3 regions of the Microbispora sp. NBC_01389 genome follow, and region 2 is predicted to be linked to each of the others. Evidence: predicted binding sites of a transcription regulator. Region 2 holds the regulator's gene; each other region holds the start of a gene.
What was found. The regulator HrcA, encoded in region 2, represses chaperone genes, less so after heat shock. The targets are predictions, from matches to a motif close to TTGGCACTCTCNNNNNGAGAGTGCCAA.

Region 1: the regulator HrcA is predicted to act here: its motif matches at 1,492-1,518, upstream of groES (co-chaperone GroES).
Region 3: the regulator HrcA is predicted to act here: its motif matches at 1,553-1,579, upstream of groL (chaperonin GroEL).

What each region holds. Positions count from the first base shown of each region.
Region 1 covers NZ_CP109552.1:3,090,620-3,093,892, forward strand. Annotated here, with positions in the region: gene OG344_RS14145 (THUMP-like domain-containing protein) at 1-540, opposite strand, end outside; gene OG344_RS14150 (MarR family winged helix-turn-helix transcriptional regulator) at 585-1,100, opposite strand; gene groES (co-chaperone GroES) at 1,605-1,919, shown strand; gene groL (chaperonin GroEL) at 1,992-3,273, shown strand, end outside.
Region 2 covers NZ_CP109552.1:4,341,149-4,344,421, reverse strand. Annotated here, with positions in the region: gene dnaJ (molecular chaperone DnaJ) at 1-966, opposite strand, end outside; gene hrcA (heat-inducible transcriptional repressor HrcA) at 967-1,980, opposite strand; gene OG344_RS19565 (DUF3097 domain-containing protein) at 2,157-2,972, shown strand; gene hemW (radical SAM family heme chaperone HemW) at 2,969-3,273, opposite strand, start outside.
Region 3 covers NZ_CP109552.1:1,295,960-1,299,232, forward strand. Annotated here, with positions in the region: gene groL (chaperonin GroEL) at 1-1,444, opposite strand, end outside; gene OG344_RS05695 (cold-shock protein) at 1,761-1,961, opposite strand; gene OG344_RS05700 (MoaD/ThiS family protein) at 2,218-2,493, opposite strand; gene thrC (threonine synthase) at 2,539-3,273, opposite strand, start outside.

The DNA.
Region 1 (3,273 bases), 1.3 Mb from region 2:
TGCCGCCGCGTTGGCACGGGCGATCTCCACCGTCAGCGGGTCGAGGTCGATCGCGTCCACCGGGCATCCCGCGCGGGCCAGCGCGAGCAGGTCGCCGCCGATGCCGCAGCATACGTCGAGCACCCGCGGCCCCTCCGGGGCCTCCACGCCTCCGGTCAGGCCCTCCGGGACTCCGGCAGGTCCCACGCCGGTCGGCCCCGCTCCGGTGACTCCGGGCCCGGCGGCCCCGATCCCGGCGGCCCCGATCCTGGCGGCCCTGATCCTGGCGGCGCGGTGGGCGGCGACCTCGGGCCGGGTGGCCTGCTCCAGCCCGTGCGGGGTGAAGTACATGACGGCGGCGTCGGCGCCGAACTTGACCTCGGCACGCCGCCGCAGCGACGCCTGCGTGAGCGCCGCGGCGGCGAGCTCGGGGGAGTGGGATCGGCGCAGCGCGCTCGCGGCCGCCACCGGGTCCGCGCCGTCGGCGAGGATCCGCACGGCGTCGTCCAGGGCCGCGCGCCCGGCGGGCGCGAACAGCATGCGCAGGGTGTCCAGATCCACGCCCGCGACGCTACCGCCTCCGCGCCCCACCTCACGGCAGGCGATCAGTGGGAACGGACGTCGCCGAGTGAGGTGAGCAGTTTGCAGAGCAGGACAGACAGCTGCTCCCTGTCTCCGGGGGTGAGGCCGGAGAGCAGCCGGTTCTCGTCGGCCACGTGGCCCTCCAGCAGTTCGTCGACCACCGCGCGGCCCTCGTCCGTGAGAGTGATCATGACCATGCGGCGGTTCGACGGCGCGGTCTCGCGATGCACCAGGCCCTTCGCCACCAGGCGGTCCACGCGGTTGGTGAGGGCGGCGGAGCTGACCATCGCGGCGGTGGCGAGGTCGCCCATGCAGAGCCGGTGATCGGCGTTGGCGCGCAGGAGCGTGGCGAGCACATCGAACTCCCACGGCTCCAGATCATGCCGGGCGAAGTAGTCCTTGACGCCCCTGTCCAGCAGCCGGGACGCCCGGGAGATCCGCCCGGCCACCCCCAGCGCCGCACAGTCCACGTCCGGACGCGCCCGGGCCCAGCCGCCGAGGATCTGCTCGACGGCGTCGTTCAACAGGGTCTGGTTCATAGCGCACGCGGCCGCGGGTCCGCCGCTCCTCCGGTCTCCATGATAGCGCTCACTTTGACGTTTAAATGTCAGTGAGGCATGCCCTGACCTCTTCGGAGTCCGCTCCGGTCCGTACGCCCGCGCACGGGGTGCGCGGCCCTCTTCCCGATCGCGGCCCGCCGGGAGCGCCGCGGCGGCGGCGGGGGTGCGGTGGCAGGGTGGGGTGGCGGGGATGCGGTGGCAGGGTGGGGTGGCGGGGATGCGGTGGCAGGGTGGGATGCCTGGGCGGGATGGTGACGCGCGGGCGGCGGAGGGCTGAACGGGGGGTCTCGGACGCGTTGCCGGGAGGTGGGTCTGACCTGCGGGGCGAGTTCGTGTTGACTGTCACGCGCCACTTGCATACTGTTTCGTGTTGGCACTCTGCCATTGAGAGTGCCAACAGCGACGAGACAGGTCTGACACCCGCGACGGCAGGCCGCTGGTCGCCTCTTCAGCTCATTCATCGCAATCTGAAGGGGAGGTCCGATCGTGACGACCGCCACCAAGGTTCCCGTTAAGCCGCTCGGCGACCGCATCGTGGTCCAGCCGCTTGAGGCCGAGCAGACCACCGCCTCCGGCCTGGTCATCCCGGACACCGCCAAGGAGAAGCCGCAGGAGGGCCGCGTGCTCGCTGTGGGCCCGGGCAACTGGGACGAGGACGGCGAGAAGCGCATTCCGCTCGACGTCAAGGAGGGCGACGTCGTCCTCTACAGCAAGTACGGCGGCACCGAGGTCAAGTACGGCGGCGAGGAGTACCTGGTGCTCTCGGCTCGCGACGTGCTCGCCATCATCGAGAAGTAGTAGGCCGCGCAAGCCATGAGGAGCCCCGGGTCCACGTGCCCGGGGCTCCGACGTGCTCACAAGGAGACCTGAATGCCGAAGATCCTGGAGTTCGAAGAGGACGCGCGGCGCGCTCTCGAGCGTGGTGTGAACGCTCTCGCCGACGCCGTCAAGGTGACCCTCGGCCCGCGCGGCCGCAACGTCGTCATCGACAAGAAGTTCGGTGCCCCGACGATCACGAACGACGGTGTCACCATCGCTCGCGAGGTCGAGCTGGAGAAGCCGTACGAGAACCTTGGCGCCCAGCTCGCCAAGGAGGTGGCGACCAAGACCAACGACGTCGCGGGTGACGGCACCACCACCGCGACCGTCCTGGCCCAGGCCATGGTCCGCGAGGGCCTGCGCAACGTGGCGGCCGGCGCCCAGCCGCTGTCGCTCAAGCGCGGCATCGACAAGGCCGCCCAGGCCGTCAGCGAGCGGCTGCTCGCCAGCGCCCGCCACGTCGAGGACAAGAAGGAGATCGCCAACGTCGCGACGATCTCCGCGCAGGACGCGAAGATCGGCGGCCTGATCGCCGAGGCGTTCGACAAGGTGGGCAAGGACGGGGTCATCACCGTCGAAGAGTCCAACGCGATGGGCCTGGAGCTGGAGTTCACCGAGGGCCTCCAGTTCGACAAGGGCTACCTGTCGCACTACATGGTCACCGACCCCGAGCGCATGGAGTCGGTGCTCGAGGAGCCGTACGTCCTGATCCACCAGGGCAAGATCGCCTCCATCGCCGACTTCCTCCCGCTGCTGGAGAAGATCGCCCAGACCAAGCGGCAGCTTCTGGTCATCGCCGAGGACGTCGAGGGCGAGGCCCTGGCCGTCCTGGTGACCAACAAGATCCGGGGCACCTTCACCTCCGTGGCCGTCAAGGCTCCGGGCTTCGGCGACCGCCGCAAGGCCATGCTGCAGGACATCGCCACCCTCACGGGCGGCCAGGTCGTCAGCGAGGAGATCGGCCTGAAGCTGGAGCACGTGGGCCTGGAGGTCCTCGGCACGGCCCGCCGCATCGTGGTCAACAAGGACACCACCACGGTCGTCGACGGCGCCGGTGACGCCCAGGCGATCGAGGACCGCATCCGCGAGATCAAGATCGCGATCGAGCAGTCCGACTCCGACTGGGACCGCGAGAAGCTCCAGGAGCGCCTCGCCAAGCTCGCCGGCGGTGTCTGCGTGCTGCGTGTCGGCGCCGCGACCGAGGTGGAGCTGAAGGAGAAGAAGCACCGCCTGGAGGACGCGATCTCCGCGACCCGCGCCGCGATCGAGGAGGGCATCGTCTCCGGTGGCGGCTCCGCGCTCGTGCACGTGTCCAAGGACCTCGACAACCTCG
Region 2 (3,273 bases):
GCCCCGGCCGGTCTCGTTGAGCCGCTGGATGCCCTTGCCGTACAGGGGGATGACCTGACCGGCCTGGGTGCCGGGCCGCACGTCGATCGCCTCCGCGCCGTCGAGCGTGTCGACCGACAGGACGGTGCCGAGCGCGGCGGCGGTCATGGGGATCTGGACGGTGCAGTGGAGGTCGTCGCCGCGGCGTTCGAAGATCTGGTGCGGCCGCTCGACGATCTCCAGGAACAGGTCGCCCGGAGGGCCTCCGCCCGGCCCGACCTCGCCCTCGCCCGCGAGCTGGATGTGCGTGCCGTCCTCGACGCCGGCCGGGATCCGCACCTTGATCGTGCGCCGGGTCCGGACCCGTCCCTCGCCCGAGCACTCAATGCAGGGGTGCCGGATCACGCTGCCGTACCCGCCGCACTGAGGGCAGGGGCGGGACGTCATGACCTGGCCCAGGAACGAGCGGGTGACCTGTGAGACCTCGCCCCGCCCGTGACACATGTCGCAGGTGTCGGGGTGGGTGCCCGACGCGGCCCCGGAGCCCTGGCAGACGTCGCAGACCACGGCCGTGTCGACAACGATCTCGCGCGTGGTGCCGAAGGCGGACTCCGCGAGGTCCAGCTCGACCCGGATGGTGGCGTTGCGGCCCCGGCGGGCGCGTGAGCGGGGACCCCGCGCGCCGCCGGCGGAACCGAAGAAGGCGTCCATGATGTCGCTGAAGGGGAAGCCCGCGCCGAAGCCGCCCGCCCCGGCCGGCCCGCCGCCACTCGCGAACGGATCGGCGCCCATGTCGTACATGCGGCGCTTGCCCGCGTCGGACAGCACCTCGTACGCCTGGTTGATCTCCTTGAACCGCTCCTGGGTCTCCGGGTCGGGGTTCACGTCCGGATGCAGCTCCCGGGCGAGACGGCGATACGCCTTCTTGATCTCTTCCTGGCTGGCGTCGCGCCGGACGCCAAGGGTCGCGTAGTAGTCGTTGGACACTTATGACCCCGCCAGGATCTGGCCCACGTACCGCGCGACAGCGCGCACCGCACCCATCGTCACCGGATAGTCCATTCGTGTCGGGCCCAGCACTCCCAGCCGGGCCAGTTCCTTGTCGCCCGAACCGTATCCGGCGGCCACGATAGAGGTGCCGCGCAGCCCGCTGTAGGGGTTCTCGGATCCGATTCTGACGGTGAGTTCGGACAGCCCGCCGGTCTCGCCCAGCAGGCGCATGAGCACGACCTGCTCCTCCAACGCCTCAAGCACGTCGCGCAGGCCCACGCTGAAGTCGGCGCCCGCCAGATTGGCCGTACCGCCGAAGACGATCTTCTCCTCGTGCCGCTCGACGAGCGTCTCCAGGAGCACGGACATGATGGTCGCCACCACCGGTCTCTCCTCCGGCGGCAGCCGTTCGGGAATGCCGGCCACGGTCTCGGGCACCTGCGAGAGCCAGCACCCGTCGAGGCAGCCGTTCAGCACGGAGCGCAGGTTCGCGATCCGGTCCTCGGCGAGCGCCTCGGGCAGATCGACCACCCGCTGCTCCACCCGCCCGGTGTTGGTGATCAGCACCAGCATGACCCGGCGCTCCGCCAGCGGAACGATCTCCACGTGGCGGACCGACGACCGGGTGAGCGAGGGATACTGCACCACGGCCACCTGCCGGGTGAGCTGCGCGAGCAGCCGCACCGTGCGCATGACGATCTCGTCGAGGTCGACCGCCCCGGCGAGGAACGTCTCGATGGCCCTGCGCTCCGCCCCGGACAAGGGCTTGATCTGCGACAGCCGGTCGACGAACAGGCGGTATCCCTTGTCGGTGGGGACCCGCCCGGCGCTGGTGTGCGGCTGCGTGATGTAGCCCTGCTCCTCCAGCGCCGCCATGTCGTTGCGGATGGTCGCCGGGGAGACGCCGAGGTTGTGCCTGTCCGCCAGGGCCTTGGACCCCACCGGCTCATTGGTGGACACGTAGTCCTCGACGATGGCGCGCAGGACGGCGAGCTTGCGGTCGTCGAGCAATGTGTCACCTCCCTGTACCTCGGAAACACCGACCTTGGCACTCTGTGTTCCCGAGTGCCAAGTGTACGGCTACGACCGCTCGGCGTGCGATAACGAGGAGACGATCAGGGGCAACGCGACGTGATTGCGGGCGCATCGGGCGAGCCGGCGGCCCGGGATTTGCTAGCGTTCCCCGCATGTACGGGCGGGACGTGCTTTCCGGAGACTGGCGGCGGCCACGGCGGGGGCAGATCCCCGAGATCCCGGCCGAGCCCGGCCTCGTGGTCGAGGACGCCGAGGGCCGCTTCTGCGGCGCGGTGGTGGACTGCGACAAGGAGGCCGTCACGCTGGAGGACCGCTTCGGGCGGCGGCGGGTGTTCCCGCTGACCCCCGCCGGGTTCCTCCTCGACGGCAGGCCGGTGACGCTCGTCCGTCCGAAGGCCCGGCCGTCCGGCCCGCTGCGGAGCGCCTCCGGGTCGATCGCGGTCGGGGGGCTGCGCGCCCAGGTCGCCAAGGAGAGCCGCATCTACGTCGAGGGCGTCCACGACGCCGCGCTGGTCGAGCAGATCTGGGGCCACGACCTGCGCGTGGAGGGGGTCGTCGTCGAGTTCCTGGAGGGCGTCGACGATCTGCCCGCGATCGTCGAGGAGTTCGGCCCGGAGCCGGGCAGGCGGCTGGGCGTGCTCGTGGACCACCTGGTGCCCGGCTCCAAGGAGAGCCGCATCGCCGCCCGGGTCTCCGGCGCGGACGTGCTCGTCGCCGGGCACCCCTTCGTGGACATCTGGCAGGCGGTCAAGCCCCGGGCGCTCGGCATCACGGCGTGGCCGGACGTGCCGCGCGGCGTGCCGTGGAAGGAGGGCGTGATCGCCGCCCTGGGCTGGCGGATGGACCCCCAGGAGGCGTGGCGGCACATCCTCGGCCGCGTCACGACCTACGCCGACCTGGAGCCCGAACTCCTCGGCCGCGTGGAAGAACTCATCGACTTCGTCACGGCCCCGGACCAGGCGGATTAGGGGGTCAGGTCGCGTACGACGGCGTCGGCGAGGAGCCGGCCGCGCAGCGTGAGCACGGCCCGGCCCGCCTTGAACGCCTCGGTCTCCAGCAGCCCGCCTCCCAGCGCCCGCGCACAGGCCGTACGCGCCTCGGGGGCGAGGTCGGCGAGCGGGAAGCCCGAGGCGAGGCGCAGCTCCAGCATGACGCGCTCGACGGCCCGGTCCTCCGCCGTGAGCACCTCGCGGGCGTGCGCCGGCGAGGCTCCGTCCGCCAGGCGGGCGGCGTACGCCACGGGATGCTTGACGTTCCACCAGCGGGTGC
Region 3 (3,273 bases), 3.0 Mb from region 2:
CGGTCGCGGCGTTGAGGCCCTCACCCGCGGGCAGGTTGCGGACCTTCTCCACCACGACGCCGCCCTCGAGGCCGGCGTTGACGGCGATCTGCTTCAGCGGCTCCTCGAGCGCCTTGCGGACGATCGCCGCGCCGGTCGCCTCGTCGCCGTTGACCTCGAGCTTGTCGAACGCGTTGGCGCCGGCCTGCAGCAGGGCCACGCCGCCGCCGGGGACGATGCCCTCCTCGACCGCGGCCTTGGCGTTGCGGACGGCGTCCTCGATGCGGTGCTTGCGCTCCTTGAGCTCGACCTCGGTCGCCGCGCCGGCCTTGATGACGGCGACGCCGCCGGCCAGCTTGGCGAGACGCTCCTGGAGCTTCTCGCGGTCGTAGTCGGAGTCGGTGCGGTCGATCTCGGCGCGGATCTCGTTCACGCGGCCGGAGATCTGCTCGGCGTCACCGGCGCCGTCGACGATCGTGGTCTCGTCCTTGGTGATGACGATCTTGCGGGCGCGGCCGAGCAGGTCGAGGGTGGCGTTCTCCAGCTTGAGACCGACCTCCTCGGAGATGACCTGGCCGCCGGTCAGGATCGCGATGTCCTGCAGCATGGCCTTGCGGCGGTCGCCGAAGCCGGGGGCCTTGACGGCCACGGACTTGAACAGGCCGCGGATCTTGTTGACGACCAGGGTCGCCAGGGCCTCGCCCTCGACGTCCTCCGCGAGGAGGACCAGCGGCTTGCCGGACTGCACGACCTTGTCGAGCAGCGGGAGCAGGTCCTTGTTCGCCGAGATCTTCTGGTTGGCGATGAGGATGTAGGCGTCCTCGAAGACCGCCTCCATGCGCTCGGGGTCGGTCACGAAGTAGCCGGACACGTAGCCCTTGTCGAAGCGCATGCCCTCGGTGAGCTCCAGCTCCAGACCGAAGGTGTTGCTCTCCTCGACGGTGATGACGCCTTCCTTGCCCACCTTGTCCATCGCCTCGGCGATGAGCGCGCCGATCTCCGGGTCGGCGGCGGAGATGGAGGCGGTGGAGGCGATCTGCTCCTTGGTCTCCACGTCCTTGGCGAGCTTCGACAGCTCCTCGCTGACGCGCTCGACGGCGGCCTCGATGCCCTTCTTCAGGGACATCGGGTTGGCGCCGGCGGCGACGTTGCGCAGGCCCTCGCGGACCAGCGCCTGGGCGAGCACGGTGGCCGTCGTCGTGCCGTCACCGGCGACGTCGTCGGTCTTCTTCGCGACTTCCTTGACGAGCTCGGCGCCGATCTTCTCCCACGGGTCCTCGAGCTCGATCTCCTTGGCGATGGAGACACCGTCGTTGGTGATCGTGGGGGCGCCCCACTTCTTCTCCAGCACGACGTTGCGGCCCTTGGGGCCGAGGGTCACCTTCACGGCGTCGGCGAGCTGGTTCATACCGCGCTCGAGACCGCGCCGGGCGTCCTCGTTGAACGCGATCATCTTGGCTGCCATAAGGCTTAGACCTCCCAGTAGCAGGGTGTCTTCAACGGACCGAGCCGACGCCCGCGACGGCGTGGACCCGCTATCCCTGCGCGAGCCCCATCGCCCCGATCCCGGTTGTTGTCACTCTCGACCTCAGAGTGCCAAACAAGTATTTAGCACTCTACCCCCGAGAGTGCAAGCGGAAGCCACCCTGACCAGCTTGGACGGGGTTCCCGAACACCCGGACGAACACCGGCAAGCACGGACGAACACCGGCAGGCGCGGACGAGCCGAAGGCCCGGTCCGCGGAACCGCGGACCGGGCCTTCAATGGTCGCTTGACGGGATCAGACGGATCGTACGGCCTCCGCCTGCGGGCCCTTCTGCCCCTGCGTGATGTCGAACTCCACCCGCTGACCCTGCTCGAGGGCCTTGTAGCCGTCCATCATGATTGCCGAGTAATGGACGAACACATCCTTCCCACCGTCTACCGCGATGAAGCCGTAGCCCTTGTCCGCGTTAAACCATTTGACGGTGCCCTGCGCCACTTCCGACTCCTCTTGCTGGGCTGGGGACCACACCCAAGAAGCCCCCGGTTTCGTCGATCGTCTTCGACCATACCCGTGTCAAGGCGTAGAACAACAGAGTCAATCCGCAAACTACTACGTCGCGTTCGCTCAAAGCGGTACAGACGATTATTCACTTTTCCACCGAAAGGTTGAGCGCTTCACCACTCGCCGCGGCGACGTCCCACTTCCCCGGTGAAAGAAGCGCATGTCAGGTGCCCGGCGGCGGTGTCGCGGCTCAGCCCCCGGCGACGGCGGGGATGACCGAAATCTGTACCCCGTCCGGCGTGGCGGTGTCCAGCCCATCGGCGAAACGGACGTCCTCTTCTCCGACATAGACGTTGACAAAACGCCGAATCTTGCCCGTCTCATCCAGGATTCGACCTCCGATGCCCGGATAGTCCGCATCCAGCTTCTGCAGGACGTCGCGGAGCGTTCCCCCCTCCCCGCTTACCTCCGCGACGCCGTTGGTGTACGTCCGTAGAATCGTCGGAATCCGCACGGAAACGCTCATTGCTCACTCGCTTTCGTTGCTGCCGATGGGCCTGTGATAACGCTTTCAGTCGGCGAATGCCGCACGGAAGGCGCCGAGGGAGGGACGGATGACCGCGGACGGACGGGCCTGCGCGGCCACGGCGTCAAGTGTCTTGAGACCGTCGCCGGTGTTCAGGACGACGGTTTCGGCCTCGGGATCGAGGCGGCCCTCGCGCACGAGCTTGCGCAGCACGCCGACCGTGACGCCGCCCGCGGTCTCGGCGAAGACGCCCTCGGTCCTGGCCAGCAGGCGGATCGCCTCGACCACCTCGCCGTCGTTCACGTCCTCCACCGCGCCGCCCGTACGGCGGGCGATGTCGAGCACGTACGGACCGTCCGCCGGGTTGCCGATGGCCAGCGACTTGGCGATGGTGTCGGGCTTGACCGGCTGCACCACGTCCTGCCCGGCCTTGAACGCGCGGGAGACCGGCGAGCAGCCCTCGGCCTGCGCGCCGAAGATCCGGTACGGCCGCTCCTCGACCAGGCCCAGCTTGATCAGCTCGCGGAAGCCCTTGTCGATCTTCGTGAGCTGCGAGCCGGAGGCCACCGGGACGACGATCTGCTCGGGCAGCCGCCAGCCGAGCTGCTCGGCGATCTCGTACGCCAGCGTCTTGGAACCCTCGGCGTAGTAGGGCCGGAGGTTGACGTTGACGAATCCCCACTTCTCGCCCAGCTCGTCGCCGATGAGCTCGGAGCAGAAGCGGTTCACGTCGTCGTAGGTGCCGTCGATGCCGACCAGCCGGCCGCCGTACACCGCGGC